Regions from separate parts of the Neorhizobium sp. USDA 3394 genome, predicted to be linked through region 1. Evidence: predicted binding sites of a transcription regulator. Region 1 holds the regulator's gene; each other region holds the start of a gene.
What was found. Region 1 encodes PhoB, which activates phosphate uptake and scavenging genes when phosphate is short. Its sites were predicted from a motif close to TGTCATNNANCTGTCAT; they were not measured.
Positions count from the first base shown of each region.

Region 1 (7,283 bases):
CGCAGCCCGTGCAGTCAGCCAGATGCTGTCGGATGGCGTCCGCGTTCAGCTGCGTGACCTGGTGGTCGCCAATCCGGCGATCATCGGAACGACGCAGACGGTAAGACTGCTCGCTTCCGGCGATATCGACTCGGCCTACAAGGGCCAGATCGACCTCAACGTCAGCCAGGAGAATCGCAAGATCAACGATCAGCAGCTCGCCTGGATGACGCAGCTCTCCGACAGCGGCGCGCTCGCCAAGCATTTCAACAGCGGCATCTTCGTCAACGGCGCATCGAGCCGTCCGGAAGCGGCCGGTGTCGGCGTCGCGCTCATCGGCTCGTTCTACATGATGCTGATCGTGCTTGTCCTGGCGCTGCCGATCGGCGTCGCGGCCTCGATATATCTCGAGGAGTTCGCCCCGAAGAACAAGTTCACCGACCTGATCGAGGTGAACATCAACAACCTGGCGGCCGTTCCCTCGATCGTCTACGGTCTTCTCGGTCTGGCGGTCTTCGTCAACTTCATGGGCTTGCCGCGTTCCGCCTCCTTCGTCGGCGGTCTGGTGCTCACCCTCATGACGCTGCCGACGATCATCATCGCGACCCGCGCGGCACTGAAGGCCGTGCCGCCATCGATCCGCGCTGCCGCCCTCGGGCTCGGCGCATCGAAGATGCAGACGATCTTCCACCATGTCCTGCCGCTTGCCATGCCCGGCATCCTGACCGGCACGATCATCGGCCTGGCCCACGCCCTCGGCGAAACCGCGCCGCTGCTCCTGATCGGCATGGTGGCCTTCGTCGCCAACTATCCGACAACGCCGCTCGACCCGTCTACGGCGCTGCCGGTGCAGATCTACATGTGGGCGAACGAAGCGGAACGCGCGTTCGTCGAGCGTACCTCGGGAGCAATCATCATCCTGCTCCTGTTCCTCATCCTAATGAATGTTGGCGCAATTCTCTTGCGGCGTCGCTTCGAGCGGCGCTGGTAGAAGGAGTATGACAATGAATATGATGTCAGAATCGGCAGTTGAAAAGGCGCTGGACCAAAAGATGAGCGATGCTTCCCACAAGATGATCGGCAAGGACGTTTCGGTGTATTACGGTGAAAAGCGTGCGCTTTTCGACGTGAACCTTAACGTCCGCGAAAACACTGTGACGGCTCTCATCGGTCCTTCCGGCTGCGGCAAGTCCACCTTCCTGCGCTGCCTCAACCGCATGAACGACACGATCGAGAATTGCCGCGTTACCGGCAAGATCACTCTCGACGCGGACGATATCTATGACCAGGCGATCGACGTCGTCGAACTTCGCGCTCGCGTCGGCATGGTTTTCCAGAAGCCGAACCCGTTCCCGAAGACCATCTACGAGAACATCTCCTATGGTCCGCGCATCCATGGCCTTTCCAAGAACAAGGCCGACATGGACCAGATCGTCGAGGCGAGCCTGCAGCGCGCCGGCCTCTGGGGCGAAGTCAAGGATCGCCTGCATGAATCCGGCACCGGGCTTTCCGGCGGCCAGCAGCAGCGTCTGTGCATCGCCCGTGCGATCGCCGTGTCGCCGGAAGTCATCCTCATGGACGAACCCTGCTCGGCGCTCGACCCGATCGCGACCGCCAAGGTTGAAGAACTCATCCATGAACTGCGAGCCAACTACACGATCGTCATCGTGACGCATTCGATGCAGCAGGCTGCCCGCGTGTCGCAGCGCACCGCCATGTTCCATCTCGGCCAGCTCGTCGAGGAGAACGACACCGACAAGATGTTCACCAATCCCGACGATCAGCGCACCCAGGATTACATCATGGGCCGTTTCGGCTGATCCAGCCGAAAGTGCCGCCTGAAAATCAATTTTGAGGACTAGAAGATGGCATCGACCCATATCCTGTCGGCCTATGACGACGAACTGAAATACCTGAGCCGCCGCATCTCCGAAATGGGCGGCCTCGCCGAGCAGATGTGCTCGGACGCCGTGCGGGCGCTGGTCAATTCCGACGCCGCACTCGCGCAGAAGGTCATCTCCGACGACGTGATCCTCGATCACGCCGAGCGCGAGATCGGCGACAAGGCGATCGTCACGATCGCCCGTCGCCAGCCGGTTGCAGCCGACCTTCGCGAGATCGTCGGTTCGCTGCGCATCGCCTCCGATCTGGAGCGCGTCGGCGACCTTGGCAAGAACACCGCCAAGCGCGTCATCGCGGTTCAGGGCACCGGCGTTCCGCGCAAGCTCGCCCGCGGCCTGGAGCATCTCTCCGATCTCGCCCTCGTGCAGCTCAAGGACGTCCTCGACGTCTACGCGACGCGTTCGGCGGAAAAGGCCGAGGCGATCCGCAGCCGCGACGAGGAAATCGACGCGATGTACACTTCGCTGTTCCGCGAACTCCTCACCTACATGATGGAGGATCCGCGCAACATCACCACCTGCACGCATCTGCTGTTCTGCGCCAAGAACATCGAGCGTATCGGCGACCATGCCACCAACATCGCCGAGACCATCTACTACATGACGACAGGCGCCCAGCCGGAAGGCGATCGTCCGAAGGACGACTCGTCGAACACGCTCGGCGCTATCACCGAATAAGACGGAATGCTGACGGAGCAGGCTGAAGAATGCTGCCAAAAATCGCTGTCGTAGAAGACGAGGAAGCGCTGAGCGTGCTTCTTCGCTACAATCTGGAAGCCGAGGGTTATGAGGTCGATACCGTTTTGCGGGGCGACGAAGCCGAGATCCGGCTTCAGGAACGGGTACCGGACCTTCTGATCCTCGACTGGATGCTACCCGGCGTTTCCGGCATCGAACTCTGCCGCCGGCTGCGCATGCGCCCGGAAACGGAGCGCCTGCCGATCATCATGCTGACGGCCCGCGGCGAGGAGAGCGAACGTGTTCGCGGCCTCGCCACCGGTGCCGACGACTATGTGGTGAAGCCGTTCTCGACGCCGGAACTGATGGCTCGCGTCAAGGCCATGCTGCGGCGGGCTCGTCCGGAAGTGCTCTCCAGCGTGCTCCGCTGCGGCGACATCGAACTCGATCGGGAAACCCATCGCGTTCACCGCAAGAGCCGCGAGGTGCGTCTGGGCCCGACCGAATTCCGCCTGCTCGAATTCCTGATGGCGGCGCCAGGCCGGGTCTTCTCCCGCTCGCAGCTTCTGGACGGCGTCTGGGGCCATGACATCTATGTCGACGAGCGTACGGTCGACGTCCATGTGGGAAGACTTCGCAAGGCACTCAACTTCTCCAACATGCAGGATGTAATCCGCACCGTCCGCGGTGCCGGATACTCCATGGAAACATAGTTGGTGGCCACGAGATGAGCGCGCGGGTCCTGTTGGTCGACGACGACGAGTCGTTTCGTCTGATATTGCAGAAAGCCCTCGCGGCCGACAACTTCGTCGTATCGATGCTGGCCAGTGGTGCCGAGATCTCCAATCGCCTGAAGGCCGTTCCGCCGGATATCCTGGTCATGAGTTCGGACCTTCCGGGTGTGCAAGGTCTCGAGGTCTGCCGCGAAGTGCGTCTCGATCCGGTCCTATCGCGCCTTCCGATCATACTCCTTGTTCCATCGGGTGGGGAGGGCCTTCACCTGGTCGCCCTGGCTGCGGGTGCCGATGATTGCCTCATGAAGCCATTCTCCCCGGTCGAGCTCGTCGTCCGCGTGAAGAACCTGCTCAGGAGGGTCAACCCCGCCCTCCTGGACCATATGCTCAAGGTGGGCGATCTCACGCTCGACCGGGAAGCCCATCGGGTTCACCGGCAGAAGCGCGAGGTCAAGCTCGGGCCGAAGGAGTTCAAGCTTCTTGAATTCCTGATGCGGACGCCCGGCAAGGTCTATTCACGCTCGGAGCTCAAGGCTTCCCTGTGGGGCGACGACACGAACGTCGATGAGCGCGCGATCGATGTCCATATCGGCCGGCTTCGCAAAGTCATCAGCCTTGGCAAGTCCGACAACGTGATCCGGACCGTGCGCGGCACCGGATACGCATTGGGCGATTTCTGACAGGCGTCTCTTTGGACTTGGGGCCAATCTTTATCCTGACCGGCTGATGGCGACCCGGCGGATCATTGCCATGGAGGCTGGCGAAGCAGCATTCGCCAGCTATTGGAACTATGCAGCGCCTTTTGCCAACGCCTCCGCCGTACCTTGCGGGTCGACCGCAATCACCTTCAGATATGCCTTCGCCGGTTGGTCCGGTTCTCCGACGCCGCGCCCGGAGTGCTGGTGACTAAGCGGTGAATATCCACATCCCTGTCTCCCCGTCTCGGGCAGCGTGGTGCAGAGCATAAGCTTCACCGATGCGTCCCGCGTAGAGGACATGGAGGACTAGCCGCCTTGGCTCCGGAACATTTCTGACAGGGCGCTTCAACCGGGCGCAATAGGAAACTAAGTTACGATCCTTGGATCGCCCCGGTAGATCTTGTTTCGCCCTGCCATATGTCCTTCCGCACCGTCCGCAAGACCTGGCTACGATCTCCGGCGTGCAATCTCCCGGTACAATGCCTCGGGAGAGACTCCGATCTCTTCCGCGATCTGCTTCCACATGCCCTTCGAGGGGAACCCACCGTTCCAGGATATCCAGGCTTCGAGCCTCGCTTTCACGGTCTTCAGCGACATTATCTCCGCCCGCTTCCTACTGGCATGAAGTTCGCGCGCGAGATGAAGTGTCCACTGGTGCGAGAAATCAATATCCACACGAAGCCGCTCTTTGACTGACGTGACCGGGATCACTGCGGTTTTCGCCGCCGCCGTGGCAACGCCACCGCAGTGATAGCGGTCGGAGAATATCGAAGCCTCGGCCAGGATAGACCCCGCAGCCGCCCTCTGGAGGACGGCCATTCCCCCATCGGCCTGGTGACGGACGAGATGAAACGAACCTGCATCGACCACGTGCAGAACCTCGACCTCGTCCTCCTGCCTGAACGGGTATTGCCCGGCATCGAAACTGCGCATGGCGCTTGCCATTCCGCGGAGGCTTGAAATCAGATCTGACATGACAGCGATCATGTCATGGTTCCGGATGGACGTGCAATGTGGATACACACCGAAAAGGAATCCCGATGACCAGATACCTCGCTCTCATACTGCTGCTGTTGCCGTCTGCTGCCCTACCGCAGGATGCCCATAGTGGACATCAATCACCTTACGTAGGCCAGGAGGAGAGGGCGGTTACTTCCCTTTCCGCCGATGACATCCTCGAACTTGAGCGGGGTGGAGGCTGGGGACTGGCCAAGCCTGCCGAACTCAATGGCGTTCCCGGACCGCGCCATGTGCTGGATCTCGCACGAGATCTGTCACTGACCGAAATCCAGCTCACGAGGATCGAGGATCTTTTCGAGCGGATGAAGCGCGAAGCTGTGGCCGAGGGCGGGAGGTATCTGGAGGCTGAGCGGGCGGTGGATGCCCTGTTCAGGCGGCCGGACGTGAATCCCGGAGACCTCGCAAAGGCCCTGTCGGACGCAGAACAATCCCGTGGCCGCCTACGCTACATCCATCTTTCGGTGCATATCGAGACAATGGGGATACTCACACCCGATCAGGTTCGAGGCTATGCTGTGCTACGCGGCTACCGGAAGACATAGGGCCGCCCCAAGGACGGCCCCGGGACTTTCATACAGATTTGTAGGTCGTCGCATACCCCGCCTCGATGATGGCAGCGGCTATCGCCTCCGGCGACACAGTGGTTTCGACACTGGCCTTCTTCGTGCCGAGGTCAATAATCGACGAGGTGGCTGGATCCGCTCCTTCGATCGCCTTTTTGACCGTACCCGCACAGTGGCCGCAGGTCATGTTCGGAATGTCGAACCCGTACATCTGGGTCTCCTTTTTCGATGTGACCAAATGCGAAGATAGTGATTCCCACGGTTGGAAGGCCAAGAGGGCGAGAGGAGGAGCGGATGGCTTTATAATGAGCAGCAAGAGCGCTCGCCGCGGTGAAAGTCCGTGCTGGTCGCCTTGTTCCATCCAGACGCGGACAGCGTTCATCCGATCGATCGGTCGCAGCCAGCCTCCTGCGTGTGATCGGAGGTCAGATCGGCGATGGCCTGGAGCTGCTCTGATAGGAAGCACCTGACGCGAGCGCCTGAAATTCCTCTAACGTCCTTCGATCCGGAACCAAACGTCTTCCCCTGAGGTAGGCAGGATAGAATTCCAACTCCTGTCCCCTGAGCGTAATCACGCATGTGAATTCAGTAGGAATTTCGATGACTTCCAGCTCGAACACTTCCTCGGTGCCGGAGACGTGGTAATCGATGAGAGCGAGAGCTTCATGATAGGCAGCGGCAAAATCGCCCCGCCGAAAGGCGCTGTAGGTTCCGTTGGGCTTGTTACTGATGTCGACGACACCGTACCCTTGGGCATCATTGACGAGATATTGCCATCCGGAGCCGGCCGCGGAATCCAGGTCGGCAGCCGTACGTGGCAACGAAGCTAGCACCCGTTTCGGGAATGGCCCGATGTGACTATAGCTGGTGTTCTTGCTATCGTGCCCGGGGCTGCCCGCAAGGATGTTTATGCCGCGAGCGAACTTTTCGTCGATGGAAGATGGCGCATTCCGTATTGCCAAGGGCATGTCAACGTCTCTCGTTTCGATCGGGGGCACCCATTCAATATGGCGCTCGGACGAAATAGGTCTGCACCCACTTCCCCTTGTATTCTAGGTAATCCAATTGAAGTTCGTCACCCGGAACCGGAAACGAATCTCCAAATCCGGGATCGCCTACGATGTAGTGTTCTGACCCATCCTCCGCGATCCAGCCTCCGGTGATCACCACCGCGTGGCCTTCCTTAGTCGGCCATTCGATCTGGACACAATCGGGTTGTTCTTATCAAGCTCCTTCAGGATACGCCGAAACTCGCCGTGTCACATTGAGTGCCGGCGTCGCAACGCACAATACGGAGCCCGGTCATCATAGGGGCGGGCTGATTCCAGGATTCATCGGGAATCCATGGCGGGGGAATTTTGAGCGCCCGTCCAACTATCTCGTTCTGACTGCGGGAGGCGTTCGGTTCGTAGTGATGCGAGATGCTTGAGGCCGTCGCCGCCCAGCACCACTTGCTCTGTTCCTGGAGTTGGATAGCGAAGTCCAATTCAATCTTATTTGGATACTCGTGTCGAGTTGCCGGGCCATCGATGAGGCGATGATGCGGATCGCACATCAGCATGAGGTTGCCTGGACGGGTCGAAAGCTCTGACGACAGCGACTTGTGACCCCGCGGGCCATCCACCGAGTCGGCGACGATGTGGGCGATGTAGGAAGCGTTGAGGTCGGACTTGCCCGAGACAAGATCTCCGATGAGCAACTTGTTGCACC
Region 1 covers NZ_JBWCDU010000001.1:2,152,589-2,159,871, reverse strand. Annotated here, with positions in the region: gene pstA (phosphate ABC transporter permease PstA) at 1-970, shown strand, start outside; gene pstB (phosphate ABC transporter ATP-binding protein PstB) at 984-1,799, shown strand; gene phoU (phosphate signaling complex protein PhoU) at 1,845-2,558, shown strand; gene phoB (phosphate regulon transcriptional regulator PhoB) at 2,588-3,271, shown strand; gene ACZ9EJ_RS10305 (winged helix-turn-helix domain-containing protein) at 3,286-3,972, shown strand; gene ACZ9EJ_RS10300 (Crp/Fnr family transcriptional regulator) at 4,438-4,977, opposite strand; gene ACZ9EJ_RS10295 (hypothetical protein) at 5,031-5,552, shown strand; gene ACZ9EJ_RS10290 (heavy-metal-associated domain-containing protein) at 5,581-5,784, opposite strand; gene ACZ9EJ_RS10285 (hypothetical protein) at 5,999-6,541, opposite strand; gene ACZ9EJ_RS10280 (papain-like cysteine protease family protein) at 6,808-7,283, opposite strand, start outside.

Region 2 (7,283 bases), 1.7 Mb from region 1:
AGGATCGGGGAGAAGACGGCGATGACCAGCGACGAGACAGTCGCCATGTTGCTCCACGCCGCCTGCGCGGATACCGGATCCTCGGTCAGCCGGGCGACGAAATAGGGGCCGAAGATGAAGGTGGTGACGACGGTGAAAAACGGCTGGGCGGCCCAATCGAAGAACATCCAGCCCCAGATGCCGCGCCGGCTCGTTCTTGCCGGCGCATCGTCCACATCAGTAACGGCCATTTTTCCCCCGGATCAGCCAGTTCGGTCCGTTGTCCTACATAGCCCGCCCATGCGCAAGGTCGCTCAGGAGACCGGCTGCGACGGTGATCTTGGGAAGCGTCAGCTCGCCGCTTTCGCTCAAGGTCACCAGTTCGGCGCCGATACGGTTCACCCGGACCCGGTCGCCGCCGACCCAGGCTTCCAGAGGCTTTTTCTCCTTCGGATGGGCGGTCAGCGCGGCGATGACGATATCGCGGCGCGCCGAGGCAAGCTGCTGCAGGCTGCGTGAAAGCGCCAGGCTCTCGTAATGTTCCGAGGTGGTGATCCGATCTCCTGCGCCGATCAGGCGGTTGACCCGGAAGGTTTCGGTAACAGTGAAATAGCTCTCGGTGGCGCGGGCCATGGTTTCGCCGGTGCGGTCGGCAATCAGCATGATTTCCGGCACCAGGACCAGGGTCGACAGCAACAGGATTTCCCGGGCAAGCGAGGCTGGGATGCCCTTTGCTTCGAGCTCTGCTGAACGGGCTGCGGTTTCCACGAAATCCCCGCCCGCGAGCGAAGAGCGCAGCCCCTTGATCGCGGCCTTGAGCCGGCTCATCGCACCGTCCATGTCGCCGCTGCCGACCTGTGTCTGCAGGATGAGGCGGGTTGCTTCCGCAAAGGTCCCGGTGGTGCGGGCGTAGAGATCGTTCTGCACCTGGCCGGGGATTTTTCCGTCCAGCGCGTCGATCTCGGCCCAGAGCTTGGGGAGCTCGAAGCCGTCGCGGGCGAGGAAGGCGGCCTTCACGACATTCGCCGCCGTGGCACCGGTCATGTCGCTCATCTGCTGCACGAAACCGGGCCCACCGCGGTTGATCGCCTCGTTGGCGAGCGCCGTGGCGACGATTTCGCGGTGCAGGCGGTGGGACTGGATGTCCGCGGCATAAGCCTTCTGCATCTTGGCCGGGAAATAGGCCTTCAGGACAGCCGAGAAATACGGATCGTCCGGCAGTTCGCTTTCGATCAAGGCGTCGAAGAGGACGATCTTCGAATAGGAGAGCAGCACGCCGATTTCCGGCCGGGTCAGCGGCCTGCCGGAGGCATAACGCTCGGCGAGTTCGGCATCGTCGGGCAGGGTTTCGACCTTGCGGTTGAGCTGGCCTTGCGACTCCATGACCGACATCAGCCGCGACAGCTCTTCCCGGTTGCCGGTGCCCTTGCGTTCGGTGAGCGAGATCGACAGCGGCTGCAGGTAGTTGTTGCGCAGCACGAGGTGACCGACTTCCTCGGTCATCGAGGCGAGAAGCTGGTTGCGCTTGTCGCGGGTAAGGCGGCCGTCCTGCATGGCGGGATTGAGGGCGATCTTGATGTTGACCTCGACGTCTGAGGAATTGACGCCCGCCGAATTGTCGATCGCGTCGGAATTGCAGCGGCCGCCATTCAGGGAATAGGCGATGCGGCCCTTCTGGGTCATGCCGAGATTGGCGCCTTCGCCGATGACGCTGGCGCGCACTTCAGCCGCGGTGATGCGGATCGGGTCATTGGCGCGGTCGCCGACTTCCGCGTCTGTCTCGGAGGCCGCCTTGATATAGGTGCCGATCCCGCCGAACCAGAGAAGGTCGACCGGGCTCTTCAGGATCGCGGTCATGATCTCGAAGGGGGTTGCGGTCGTCTTGTCGATACCGATCGCGGCCGCTGCCTGCCTGGTGAGCTTGACCGACTTTTCCGAGCGCGAAATGATCATCGCGCCTTCGGAAAGGGTCGATTTGTCGTAATCCTGCCAGCTCGAACGCGGCAGGGCGAACATGCGTTCTCGCTCGGCGAAGGACTTTTCGATATCCGGATCAGGATCGATGACGATATCGCGGTGGTCGAAGGCAGCGATGAGGCGGATCTTGCGCGACAGCAGCATGCCGTTGCCGAAGACGTCGCCGGACATGTCGCCGACGCCGGCGACCGTGAACGGCGTGGTCTGGATGTCGATATCCTTCTCGCGGAAATGCCGCTTCACGGCCTCCCAGGCGCCGCGGGCGGTGATGCCCATCTTCTTGTGGTCGTAACCGGCCGAGCCGCCCGACGCGAAGGCGTCGTCCAGCCAGAAGCCGGCTTCCTGTGCCAGGCCGTTGGCGGTGTCGGAGAAGGTCGCGGTGCCCTTGTCGGCGGCAACCACGAAATAGGGGTCGTCGCCATCGATGCGGATCGTGTCCGGCGGCCCGACGATGTCTGCGCCGACGATATTGTCGGTGATCGACAGAAGCGTGCGGATGAAGGTCTTGTAGGCCTCCTTGCCGGCATTGAAAAAGGCGTCGCGGGAGCTCGCCGGGGGCAGCATTTTCGGGAAGAAGCCGCCCTTGGCGCCGACCGGTACGATCACGGCGTTCTTGACCTGTTGCGCCTTCACGAGGCCGAGGATTTCGGTGCGGTAGTCTTCGCCGCGATCCGACCAGCGCAGGCCGCCGCGGGCGACCTTGCCGAAGCGCAGGTGCACGCCTTCGACCTCGGTGCCGTAGACGAAGATTTCGCGGAAGGGGCGGGGTTCCGGCAGGCCGTCGAGCAGCTTGGGATCGAGCTTGAAGGCGAACATCCGGTGCGGGGCGCCATTGGCGTCGCGCTGGAAATAGTTGGTCCGGAGCGTCGCGTCGACGGCATTGACGAAACGGCGAAGCGTGCGGTCCTCGTCGAGGTTGGGCACGTTGCCGAGCGCTTCCTCGATCTCGGCGTGGTGGTCGGTGAGTTTCTTGACACGGGCCTTTTCGGCAATCTTCGGGTCGAAGCCGTCGCGGAAGAGGCGGAAGATAGCGGCGGATATGGCCGGGTATTTCACCAGCGTATCGGCGATATAGGCCTGCGAATAAACGATGCCCGTCTGGCGCAGATAACGGGAATAGGCGCGCAGCACCGTCACTTCGCGGGCGGAGAGGCCAGCCAGCAGAACCAGCCGGCTGAAGGCGTCATTGTCGATCAGGCCTTCGAAGGCGGAGAGGAAGGCCTCTTCCAGAGCCAAGCCTTCGCGGGACAGGTCGACCTCGCGCCCGTCGCCCAGCTGCAGTTCCATGTCGTGGAGGACGACTTGGCTGCGGTCGTTTTCCGGTCCGACCTCGATCTCGAACGTCTGCTCGCTGACGGCGTGGAAGCCAAGGTTTTCGAGAAGCGGGACGCGGCGGGAGAGCGACAGGTGCCGGTCCCTGTGGAAGATCTTCAGCGATACGGTACCGGCGGCGGCGCCGGGGCGGCGATAGAAGGCGATGCGGATCGTCTCGCCGGCGGCGCAGGCGGCGATGTCGGGCAGGTCGGCGAAGGTTTCCTCGGGCGAGAAGGCTTCCTGGAAGGCCTGGGTGACGGAGAGCCGCGGCCCCTCCTCCGCGAGCGCCGCGAAGCGATCCTCCCAGGGCGTGGCAATCAGCCGGATGGCTTCCTCAAGCTTGCCCTGCGCGATCCTCGGTGTCTTGCCGCCGCGCCGGCCGATGATCATGTGGACGCGGGCGACGCCTCCCTCCGGGAAAGCCGGGTAATAGGCGGAGACGTGACCGTCATAGACCTTGGTCAGGTAGTCGCCGACCTTCTCGCGGACGAGGGAATTGTAGTCCTCACGCGGCACGTAGACGATCACCGAGACGAAACGGTCGAAATGGTCGATGCGCGGCAGGACCCGGACGCGGGGACGCTCGCTCAGTTCCATGATCTGCTCGCAGAAGCGGGCCAGCAGATCGACATCGATCTGGAAGAGGTCGTCGCGCGGATAGGATTCGAGCGTGTTTTCCAGCATGCGGCCGGAATGGCTGTCGGGATCGAAGCTGAAATGCTCCTCGATCCGGCCCGCCTTGGCGCGCAGAAGCGGGATATCGCGAACGGAATGGGTATAGGCGGTTGCCGTGAACAGGCCGACGACGCGCAGCTCGCCGACCACTTCGCCCTTCTCGTCGAAGCGCTTGACGCCGACATAGTCCATATAGGCGCGGCGGTGGACGACGGACTTTACGTTCGCCTTGGTGACGATGAGGAAATCCGGCCCGTCGAGGAATTCGAGGATTTCCGGTGTGGTCGTCACCGCGTCCTTGCCCTGGCGCAGGACCAGCACATCCGGATCGGAGAGAATGCCGAGACCGCGGCCCTTGCCGCGTTCGACCTTGGCGTTGGCGCCTTTGCCGGAATAGACGTATTCGCGCATGCCGAGGAAGGTGAAGTTGTCGTCGCGCAGCCAGTCCAGGAAGGCGAGTGCCTCGTCTCGGTCGGCCTTGCGGCGGCTTGTCGAATTTTCGAGCTGCTTGGCGGCGCCGTCGAGGACTTCCAGCATGGAGCCCCAGTCGGTGATCGACAGATGCACCTGGTCGAGGATGTAGCGGATGCGCTCGGTCAGCGAAGCCGCCTGTTCTTCGTTGAGCGGCGAAAGGTGGATCTGGATAAGGCTCACATGATGAGCCGCGTTGCTGGGCTGCTCGTTGGAGCGCAGGACCGGTTCCTTGCCAGGCTCGACGACCAGGATCGGATGGACGGCCATGGTGAGGTCGCGGTGGGTCGCGGTCACCTCGCCCATGACCGAATCGAACAGGAAGGGCATGTTGCGATCGACGATGGTCAGTACCGAGACCGGAATACCGTCCGGCTCGACGCCGGCGACCGGTTCGACCGTGATGTCGGCCCGCACCCGCGTCCAGGCCATCAGCCGTTCGGCCGCATGTTTGGCGGAAAGCGCCAGCATGTCCGGTGTATAGCTTTCCAGGTCGTCAGTGCTGGCCCGGCCGAACAGGATGAGCGGGTCGAGATGCGGCCCCTTGCTCGCAGCGGCGATCTTGCGCGCGCTTTCGATCTGTCTTTCCCGTTTCGGATTCTGCCTGACGGCCATGTCCCTCTCCCCTTTTTCCGTCCCCGGACGGAATAATTAGATTTGTGTCATCGTGCAGCAACGTGGCTGATCCATGTCAGTCAACACTACACGTTTCATTCTTCCGTGAAGCCTTGTTGACATGCGGCGACGAAGAAACGATCAACAGGCCATCGTAGCCGGAAGTCAATCTCATGCAGGATACCCGCAGTGCCGTCCTCGTCATCTCCAGCCATGTCGTACGCGGCTCGGTCGGCAATCGCGCCGCCGTCTTCGCGCTCGAGACGCTGGGATTTCCCGTCTGGGCAATGCCGACCGTCGTCCTTCCCTGGCATCCCGGTCATGGGCCTTCCACACGGCTGACCTTTCCCGAATCAGATTTCGACAAGGCTATAGACGATCTTATTCGTGCGCCATGGTTGGGAGAAGTGAAGGCGGTGCTGACCGGCTATTTCGGCAATGCCGCCCAGCCGCGTTCGGTGGCCCGGCTGATAAGGGCGCTGAAGGAGAAGAACCCGGGCCTTCTCTATGTCTGCGATCCTGTCATGGGCGATCTCGGCGGGCTCTATATCCCGCAGCCGACAGCAGAAGCGATCCGCGACGAACTCATTCCGCTTGCGACGATCGCTACCCCGAACCGTTACGAGCTTGCCTGGCTTTCCGGCGCACCGCTCGAAACCAACAACGACATCATGGATGCCGCGATCGCGCTCGGGCCGCCGCGCATCCTGGTGACCTCGGCCGTGCCGATGATGGCGGGTGGTACCGGCAATCTCTACCTGACCGGCAAACATGCGCTGCTTGCCGAACACCGGCTGATCGACAACCCGCCGAACGGGCTCGGCGATCTTCTGGGAGCGCTGTTCCTCGGGCGTATCCTGGCCGGCATGGACGAGGAGAAGGCGCTGCAGCTGGCAACGGCGAGCGTTTTCGAGATCCTTGCGCGCACGGCCAAGCGCGGCGGCGACGAGCTGACGCTGGAGACCGACGCGTCTAGCCTCTCTACACCCATGGCGATGGTCCAGATGCGCCGGCTCGTGCATCCCTTGCAGCGGACCAAGCGGTAATCGGCCTGCGGAGTTCGCAGATGCACAATGGGCGTTGATCTTCGCTCGGCGGCGCTATAATCGTTGCTCCATGACGGATTTTCCTGACAGACTTCTGGCGGGCTACCGCAACTTCATGAGCGGTCGCTATAGTGACGAACGCGAACGTTACCGCGTGCTGGCGGACAAGGGGCAGAAGCCCCACACGCTGCTGATTGCCTGTTGTGACTCCCGCTCTGCGCCGGAGACCATTTTCGATTGCGGGCCGGGCGAGCTTTTTGTCGTGCGCAACGTCGCCAACATGGTGCCGCCCTACGAGCCCGACAGCCAGTTTCACGCCACCTCGGCAGCGCTCGAATATGCGGTCCAGGTGCTGGAGATCGACAATATCGTGGTGATGGGCCACGGCCGTTGCGGCGGCATCAAGGCTGCCCTCGACCCGTCCATGGAGCCGCTGTCGCCGGGCGATTTCATCGGCAAGTGGATGGGACTGGTGAAATCCGCCGCCGAGCAGATCCAGAACAACGAATTCATGACGCAGGCCGAACGCCAGACGGCACTGGAGCGGGTCTCGATCCGCAATTCCATCGCCAATCTGCAGACGTTTCCCTTTGTTCGCAAACTCGGCGAAGAGGGGAAACTCGGCATTCATGGCGCCTGGTTCGACATTTCGACCGGCGAGCTCTGGATCATGGACAGCAAGGGCGATTTCGTCCGTCCGGATCTTACCGAACCGGCGGAGCAGGCCGAACAGACGTCGGCCTGATCTTTCAGCTGTAGCGGCTTGTCGAGGTCAGGCTTACTGGCCGTCGATCTGGGCGCCCATATAGGCGATCGCCTGCTGGTAGACGGTTGCGGCGTTCCAGCCCTGGATGGCAACGAAGTTCGGCTGGCCCGGCTGGTAACCGGCACCCGGCCTCCAGCCATGGCCTTTCAGGAAGTTGGCGGTCGAGGCGAGCGCATCGGCGCGCGAACGGACCATGTCGATATGACCGTCCCCGTCGCCATCGGCGCCGTAACGGACGACGTTCAGCGGCAGGAACTGGGTCTGGCCGATCTCGCCATGGGCGGCGCCGCGGGCGGTGACGCTCAGATCGCCGCGGCCGACGAGCTGAAGGGCCGCATAAAGCTGCTCGGTGAAATAGGCGGAGCGGCGGCAATCGTAAGCGAGCGTGGCGACCGCGGAAAGCGTGTGCTGATCACCCATGAAGCTGCCGAAACCGGTTT
Region 2 covers NZ_JBWCDU010000001.1:3,856,235-3,863,517, forward strand. Annotated here, with positions in the region: gene ACZ9EJ_RS19035 (MFS transporter) at 1-230, opposite strand, end outside; gene ACZ9EJ_RS19040 (NAD-glutamate dehydrogenase) at 265-5,031, opposite strand; gene pdxY (pyridoxal kinase PdxY) at 5,205-6,077, shown strand; gene ACZ9EJ_RS19050 (carbonic anhydrase) at 6,148-6,822, shown strand; gene ACZ9EJ_RS19055 (lytic murein transglycosylase) at 6,856-7,283, opposite strand, start outside.
Region 2: a site for PhoB is predicted at 5,137-5,153, ahead of ACZ9EJ_RS19040 (NAD-glutamate dehydrogenase). Genes of this name have one in related genera too.

Region 3 (7,283 bases), 1.5 Mb from region 1:
GGAGACTGCGAACTGCGGAATGCCGTGCAGGAAGTTGGTGGTGCCGTCGAGCGGATCGACGATCCAGCGATGCGCGCCGTCGGTGCCCTTCAGCTCTTCGCTTTCCTCGCCGAGAAAACCGTAGGTCGGACGCGCCTTCAGCAGCTCGTCGCGGACGATCTTCTCCGCCTTCAGATCCGCCTGGGACACGAAATCGCTGGGGCCCTTCACCGAAACCTGCAGGTTCTGCACCTCGCCGAAATCTCTGGAAAGCGACTTGCCTGCCTTGAGGGCAGCCTGAACCATGACGTTGAGAAGGGCGGAGCGGGCCATGCGGGAAATCCTTGGGGTTGTCCCGACTTGTCGTCTGGACGGGACGGCGTTTTATGAGCGATTTTTTGATTGGCGGCTTCAAGACCATAAAACAGCGCGAAATTCAAGCCGTCCGCCTGAATGCCGGCATTGCGGCTTCCGGTCGCGTCTGCAAAACTGATGTTCGGAGCCTCGAAGGAATACAGGATGAAGGCGACGCTGCCGCTGACTTTAAGCCTCGGGCTGCTCGCCACCATGGTCGCGGCATCGCTCGCAGCGTGGCTGACGATAGCGCCGGGCGCCGAACTCGCTGTGCATTTCGGCCTCGACGGCACGCCGAACCGCTATGCGCCGGCACTTTTCGCGCTGTCGATCATCCCGGCCGCAGCGCTCCTCTCGACCGTGATATTTGCATTCGCCCCGCGCTTCGACCGCAAGGCCGCCGCTTCGCCGGTTTTTTATACGGCTCTCTGGCTCGTCGTGATTGTCGTGCTGGCTGCGAGCCATGCGTTGATCATCGGTCACGCATTGTCGGGAAATTGATCGAGCCGGCCTGTCGATGAAGAGCAAAGGTCATTTGCCGCACCGTCTCCCGGCGCTACGCTTTGGCTCAGCGCGTTCGGCCCTGCAATCGCTTCACTGGATCGATTGCTCCGGCTTCGCCGAACCGGGCCTCACCCACGCCGGAACTTGTTTGCCGCATCGATCGCCCGGCGCTGCTGGTCTTCATTGATCCCGAGATAGAAATCCTCGAGCTCCGGGTCCTGAAGGCCGGCGCGGCGCGAGAGCACGTACCACTTCGCCGCTTCGACCGGATCAGGCCGGGTGCCGAGCGCGTTGACATAGAGATGCGCAAGCTTGTTCTGGGCCACAACATTGCCGCGATGGGCGGCGATCCGCAGCCATTCGAAACCCTTTTCGTAGTCGCGGTCACCCGCGACGCCGTTGACCAGCCAGAGGCCCATGTCGAGCTGCGCGGTATCGAAACCGGCCGTCGCGGCACGCTCCAGCCATTCGCGAGCCCGCGCCTTCTTTTCAGCCGGAACGTCCTTCAGCGTGACATAGACCTGCGCCACCGCATATTGGCTATCGGCGACGCCCTGCCTTGCGGATTTTTCGTAGAATGGCAAAGCCAGATGCAGGCCCTTGTCGCCCGGATTTTGGGAAACCAGGACCTGTGCCCAGTTGAATTGCGCCGAAGCATTTCCCGCTTCGGCGGCCCTGCGCATCAGATCGTCGGCCTTCGGCTTGTCGCGGGGCACATCCCGTCCGGTCATCAACAGCAGCGCATATTGGAACATGGCGGCAGGATCGCCGCCCTCCGCCGCCTTCTGATACCAGAATGCCGCGGTCTTGGCGTCGCGCTTGATGCCGAGCCCCTTGGTCATCATTTCGGCGACCAGCGTCTGCGCCGCCGGATCGCCTGCCCCGGCCCGGGTCAGAGCCTTGTCGAGGGCCGTCACATACATTCCGCGCTGGTATGCCCCATAGGCATCGTCCACGGTGCCGGTATAGGCCTTTTCCGCCGGTGCCGGCGGCAATGCGGCCCCCATGCGCTGGTAAAGTTCGACGCCGCCCGAGGGAATGATGCCGTCCGGCTGGCCCTCAGGCTCCCTGGTTCCCTTTGCGGAGCCCGGAACCGGCTGGATCTCGACCCGCCCCTTTTTCATCGGCTGGAAATCGGGCTCCACCGGCCGGGTCACCGCCCTGGAATTCGCCTGCGCCAGCGCAAGACAAGGCATCGCCGCCGAAGCGATGAGTGTCGCCAGCAGCCCTTTCAGAATCACGCGGGAAAGGCGGTTCGACGGCATGGGCTCCATCAAGCCTCAAACCGTGGCGCTTTTTCGTCCAGAATTGCGTTGACCTCAGCAACCGCGGCGCCGGGACCTTGGGGGTTGGAGAATACCGCTTCCCTGAGCGCCACGAATTCCGCGCCGGTCTCCGCGACGGCAAGTGCCGAGGAAGTATCGGTGCCGCCCATGACGATGCAGGGAATCTCGATCATCGATGCCCACCATTCGCCGAGCGCGAGGTTTTTCGGATGCGCTTCGGGCTTGATGTCGCCGTCGAGCTTGCCGAAGAAGATATAGTCGGGGCGATGTTCGCCGATCGCCAGCGCCTGATGCCGGTCGGCCGCCCCGCCGGTGCCGACGATCATCTTCGGCACGAATTTCTCGATCGCCTCCCCCAGTTCGGTCAGGTCTCCGCCGAGATGCAGGCCATCCGCCTTGATGCGCCCGGCCACCCGGCTGTCACCGGAAATCAGTGCTGCGGCACCCGCCGCCTGGATCAGCTCGACCAGCGCTTCCGCACGCTTCTGGAACGCCTGGTCGTCAAGGCCATATTGCGGCACGATCACCGACGCGACGTCGCCGCCGGCAAGCGCTGCTTCGAGATCCTTGGCTTGCTGGTCGGCGTCGTCATATTGCGGCACGATCAGCACGAGGCGGCAGCGGTCTTCCTGTCCGGTCATGTTTCTTCCCGTTCGGCGGATATCGTCTTGCAAAAATCCGCACTCGTTTTCTGTCCGCAAATTCGATAGACCGGACCGCCTGCCGGATCAACCATTCCCTCATCGCCCTCCGAGTCTTCATGCCCGATACGCTCAGCCTCGCCTTCTTCACCTTCGCCATCCCCGCCGTTCTGCTTGTCGGCCTCTCGAAGGGAGGCATCGGCGGCGCTATCGGGCTGCTCGGCGTGCCGCTGATGTCGCTCGCCGTCGATCCGGTCAAGGCGGCGGCGATCTTCCTGCCGATCCTGATCGTCATGGATATCGTCGCCTTATGGTCCTGGCGGAACTTCAACGACCGCAAGACGCTGCTGATGATCCTGCCCGGCGGCATCATCGGCATCGCGCTCGGCTGGGCAACGTCGGCCTATGTCTCGGACAATGCGCTGCGCCTCGTCATCGCGGCCGCGACGATCCTGTTTACCGTGCGCTACTTCTGGCAGGTCTACGGCCCTCGATCCAACCGGCCGAGGGCTCCCCTGCCGCACCGCCCGGGCCCCGCCACCTTCTGGGGCGCCTTGTCCGGTTACGCGAGCTTCGTCGCCCATGCAGGCGGACCGCCGTTCCAGATCTACGTCCTGCCGATGCGGCTCGACCCGAAAGCCTATACCGGCGCCAGCATCCGCTTCTTCGCGATCGTCAATGCGGTCAAGGTCATCCCCTACTTCTTCCTCGGCGCACTCGACGCGGAAAACCTCACCATCTCCGCAACCCTCCTGCCGGTGGCCCTGATCGCGACCATGATCGGCGCGGCAGTCGTCAAACACCTGAAGTCGGAAACCTTCTATCCGATGACTTACGGTCTGGCCTTCTGTGCGGGATTGAAACTGCTGTGGGACGGCCTGTCGTTCTAACTCGGCAAAGCAAACGCGAGCAGCTAAAAAAGCAACGCAAAATAAGGCGAGTAACATTGTTGCGATGCACAATAAATCTTGCCGTTACCGAGCGTTTACCGTAAGTTCAACGCATGACAACCGTTGACCCCTTTGCAGCCATAGCTGATCCTAACCGGCGGTATCTGCTGGAGGAATTGCGGCGCGCCCCGAAAACCGTCAATGAACTTGCGCAAGGCCTGCCGATCAGCCGGCCCGCGGTGTCGCAGCATTTGAAGGCACTTCTGGATAGCAATCTGGTGAATGTGACGGCGGATGGCACGCGGCGCATCTATTCCGTCAACAGCAAGGGTTTCGACAGGCTGAACCTGTGGCTGGATCAGTTCTGGTCGTGACCACCGGCTTTTAAACCGTGGGAATTGTGGCTCCCTTCCACGACCAGAACCTTGTCATTGTTATTTATGGATTATGGGTTTGCCGCTTTTATTATTCGCCTCCGACTGATGAAAAAACCGGGCGAGCGGCGGGGGTCTCCTACTGAGGAACTAATGACGCGTAGATGCCTTTAGGCGCTGCATTTGGTCCTTGATGCGCAGCTTGCGCCGCTTGAGTTCGGCTATTTCACGGTCGTCGGCGGAGGGGGACGCTAGAACGGTCTGGAGCTCCTCCTCCAAAGCACCGTGCTTCTTTTCAAGCGATGCGATATGAGCCTGGACGGTCATGTGGCATGTTCCTTCCTTAGTCACCTACCACGGCATTCCCTAATGCCGAGGCTTCAGGTTTACGAAGGAAGTGTGACACGATCGGCCGGCTTTGTCGAAGGTGAAATCATGGTTTGAAGTGGGCAAATTCGTGACCTTGTCTAACTTCCCGTTAACGCGGTTTGGTGGTAGAGGCTTGCGGAGAATGCCGGCGACCGCTGAAATGCCGGGCGTGAGAATGGGGACTGGAATATGGCAGATCAGGAACAGGCGGATGTCCGGCTGGTGCTTGCGAAACTTCGACAGGAACACGAGGATTACGACGCCGCCATCAATGCCATGATCCAGGTCGGCTGCGACGCTCTTCGCGTGCAGCGCATGAAGAAGAAGAAACTGTCTCTGAAAGACAAGATGACTCAACTCGAAGACCAGATTGTTCCGGACATCATCGCGTAAGGGTCCCGCCATGTCTGAAAGACCTGCCGTCGCCATCATCATGGGCAGCCAGTCCGACTGGGAGACCATGAAGAACGCCGCCGACACCCTGGAGGCGCTCGATATCGGCTACGAGGCCCGTATCATATCGGCGCATCGCACACCGGAGCGGATGATGCAGTTTGCCAAGGGCGCCCGTGCTGAAGGTTTCCAGGTCATCATCGCCGGCGCCGGCGGTGCGGCCCACCTGCCCGGCATGACCGCCGCCATGACCCCGCTTCCGGTTTTCGGCGTGCCGGTTCAGTCGAAGGCGCTGTCTGGCCAGGACAGCCTGCTGTCGATCGTCCAGATGCCGGCCGGCATTCCGGTCGGCACGCTCGCGATCGGCCGGGCCGGCGCCATCAACGCCGCCCTGCTGGCAGCCGCGGTTCTCGCCCTCAACGACGACGAGATCGCCGACCGGCTCGACGAATGGCGCGCCCGCCAGAGCGCCGCCGTTGCCGACTATCCCATCGACGAGGCTCCATGACTGTCCACACGATCGGCATCATCGGCGGCGGTCAGCTCGGCCGCATGCTGGCCATGGCCGCAGCCCGGCTGAATTTCCGCACGATCGTGCTCGAACCGCAGGCCGATTGTCCCGCAGCCCAGGTCGCCAACGCCCAGATCACGGCGGCCTATGACGATCCGGCAGCGCTTGCCGAACTCGCCAGCCGCTGCGACGTCGTCACCTACGAATTCGAGAACGTGCCCGTCACAGCCGCCGAGGCGCTGCAGCGCTCGGTTCCGGTCCATCCGCCGGCCAAGGCCCTCGACATGTCGCAGGACCGGCTGACCGAAAAGCGCTTCCTGAATTCCTGCGGCATCGAGACCGCCCGATTCCACGCCGTCGACAGCCAGTCCGACCTTGAGAAGGCGCTCGCCGATTTCGGCGGCCAGGGCGTCCTGAAGACCCGCCGGATGGGCTATGACGGCAAGGGCCAGCGGGTCTTCCGCTCCGCCGAGGACAAACCCTCCGGCGCCTATGATGCGCTCGGCGGTGTGGCGCTGATTCTCGAAAGCTTCGTGCCATTCGAACGCGAGGTGTCGATCATCGGCGCGCGCGCCGCGGACGGCACGGTCGCCTGCTACGATCCGGCCGAAAACGTCCATCGCAACGGCATTCTCCACACCTCCACCCTGCCCGCCAGGATCTCCGAAGCGACGGCGAAGACCGCCCGCGAATCGGCGGAGAAGCTGCTTGCCGCGCTCGATTATGTCGGCGTCATCGGCATGGAATTCTTCGTGATGGCGGATGGCACGCTGATCGCCAACGAAATCGCCCCGCGCGTCCACAATTCCGGGCACTGGACGGAAGCCGCCTGCGTCGTCTCGCAGTTCGAACAGCATATCCGCGCCGTCGCGGGCCTTACCCTCGGCGACCCTGCCCGCCATTCCGACTGCGTGATGACCAACCTGATCGGGGACGACATTCTGGACGTGCCGGCCTGGCTTCAGAAGAAAGACGTCCTCGTCCACCTCTATGGCAAGACGGAATCCCGACCGGGCCGGAAAATGGGCCATTTGACCGAATTGAAGGGCCTGAAAACACCGTCACAAGGTTGACACGCAGATTGGCTCGGGTTATCTGCACGCCCAACTGAGAGCGTGCCCCTCAAAGAAACAGGCGGCGCGCTTTTGATTGATAGACATGCGGCTTCGCGCCCACAGACTGCTGGACCAGGAAAATGAAGATCAAGAACTCGCTTAAGGCGCTGAAGGCTCGTCACCGCGATAACCGTCTGGTTCGCCGCAAGGGCCGCGTTTACATCATCAACAAGCAGAACCCGCGCTTCAAGGCTCGTCAGGGCTGATCAGGCATTCGGCTTCGGTCTCGACCGCAGCCGATCAAATTGTCGATAACACGACAAATCGGGTTTGACCTTCGGCGCAGGCGGATTACCTTATCCGCATGCGCTATTTTCGTTTCAGCACCCTGATTCTCGCCGCGAGCCTTGCCGCTTCGTCCGCTCTCGCCCAGACTCCGGCCCCCAAGCCACCTGCTGCACCACCTGCCGCCGCCCCCGTCATTCCGGCTGTCGCCCAGAAACCGGGCAAGCCCGTGGATCCGCTGTTCGATGCGTTGAAGCGCGAGCGCAATCCGGAAAAGGCACGCGGCATCGCCAGCCAGATCATCGCCGACCTCAACGATTCGGGCAGCGCCACCGTCAACCTGCTGATGCAGTGGTCCGCGACCGCCATCAAGGAAAAGCGCAATGCCGCGGCGCTCGATTTCCTCGATCAGGTGACCGTGCTCGATCCGGCCTTTGCCGAGGGCTGGAACCGCCGCGCGACGCTGCATTACACGATGGGCAACCCTCGCAAATCCATGGCCGATATCGCCGAAGTGCTGAAGCGCGAGCCGCGCCATTTCGGCGCGCTGTCCGGCATGGCTGGCATCCTGACGGAAGCCGGTAAGGACGAGCTGGCGCTGAAGGCATGGCAGGACTATCTTGCCGTCTATCCCGCCGACCG
Region 3 covers NZ_JBWCDU010000001.1:634,523-641,805, reverse strand. Annotated here, with positions in the region: gene ACZ9EJ_RS02810 (inositol monophosphatase family protein) at 1-312, opposite strand, end outside; gene ACZ9EJ_RS02805 (DUF1648 domain-containing protein) at 499-834, shown strand; gene ACZ9EJ_RS02800 (tetratricopeptide repeat protein) at 966-2,111, opposite strand; gene ACZ9EJ_RS02795 (thiamine phosphate synthase) at 2,111-2,764, opposite strand; gene ACZ9EJ_RS02790 (sulfite exporter TauE/SafE family protein) at 2,884-3,654, shown strand; gene ACZ9EJ_RS02785 (ArsR/SmtB family transcription factor) at 3,768-4,028, shown strand; gene ACZ9EJ_RS02780 (YdcH family protein) at 4,179-4,355, opposite strand; gene ACZ9EJ_RS02775 (YdcH family protein) at 4,587-4,790, shown strand; gene purE (5-(carboxyamino)imidazole ribonucleotide mutase) at 4,801-5,298, shown strand; gene ACZ9EJ_RS02765 (5-(carboxyamino)imidazole ribonucleotide synthase) at 5,295-6,374, shown strand; gene ykgO (type B 50S ribosomal protein L36) at 6,497-6,622, shown strand; gene ACZ9EJ_RS02755 (hypothetical protein) at 6,721-7,283, shown strand, end outside.
Region 3: a site for PhoB is predicted at 4,417-4,433, ahead of ACZ9EJ_RS02780 (YdcH family protein). Genes of this name have one in related genera too.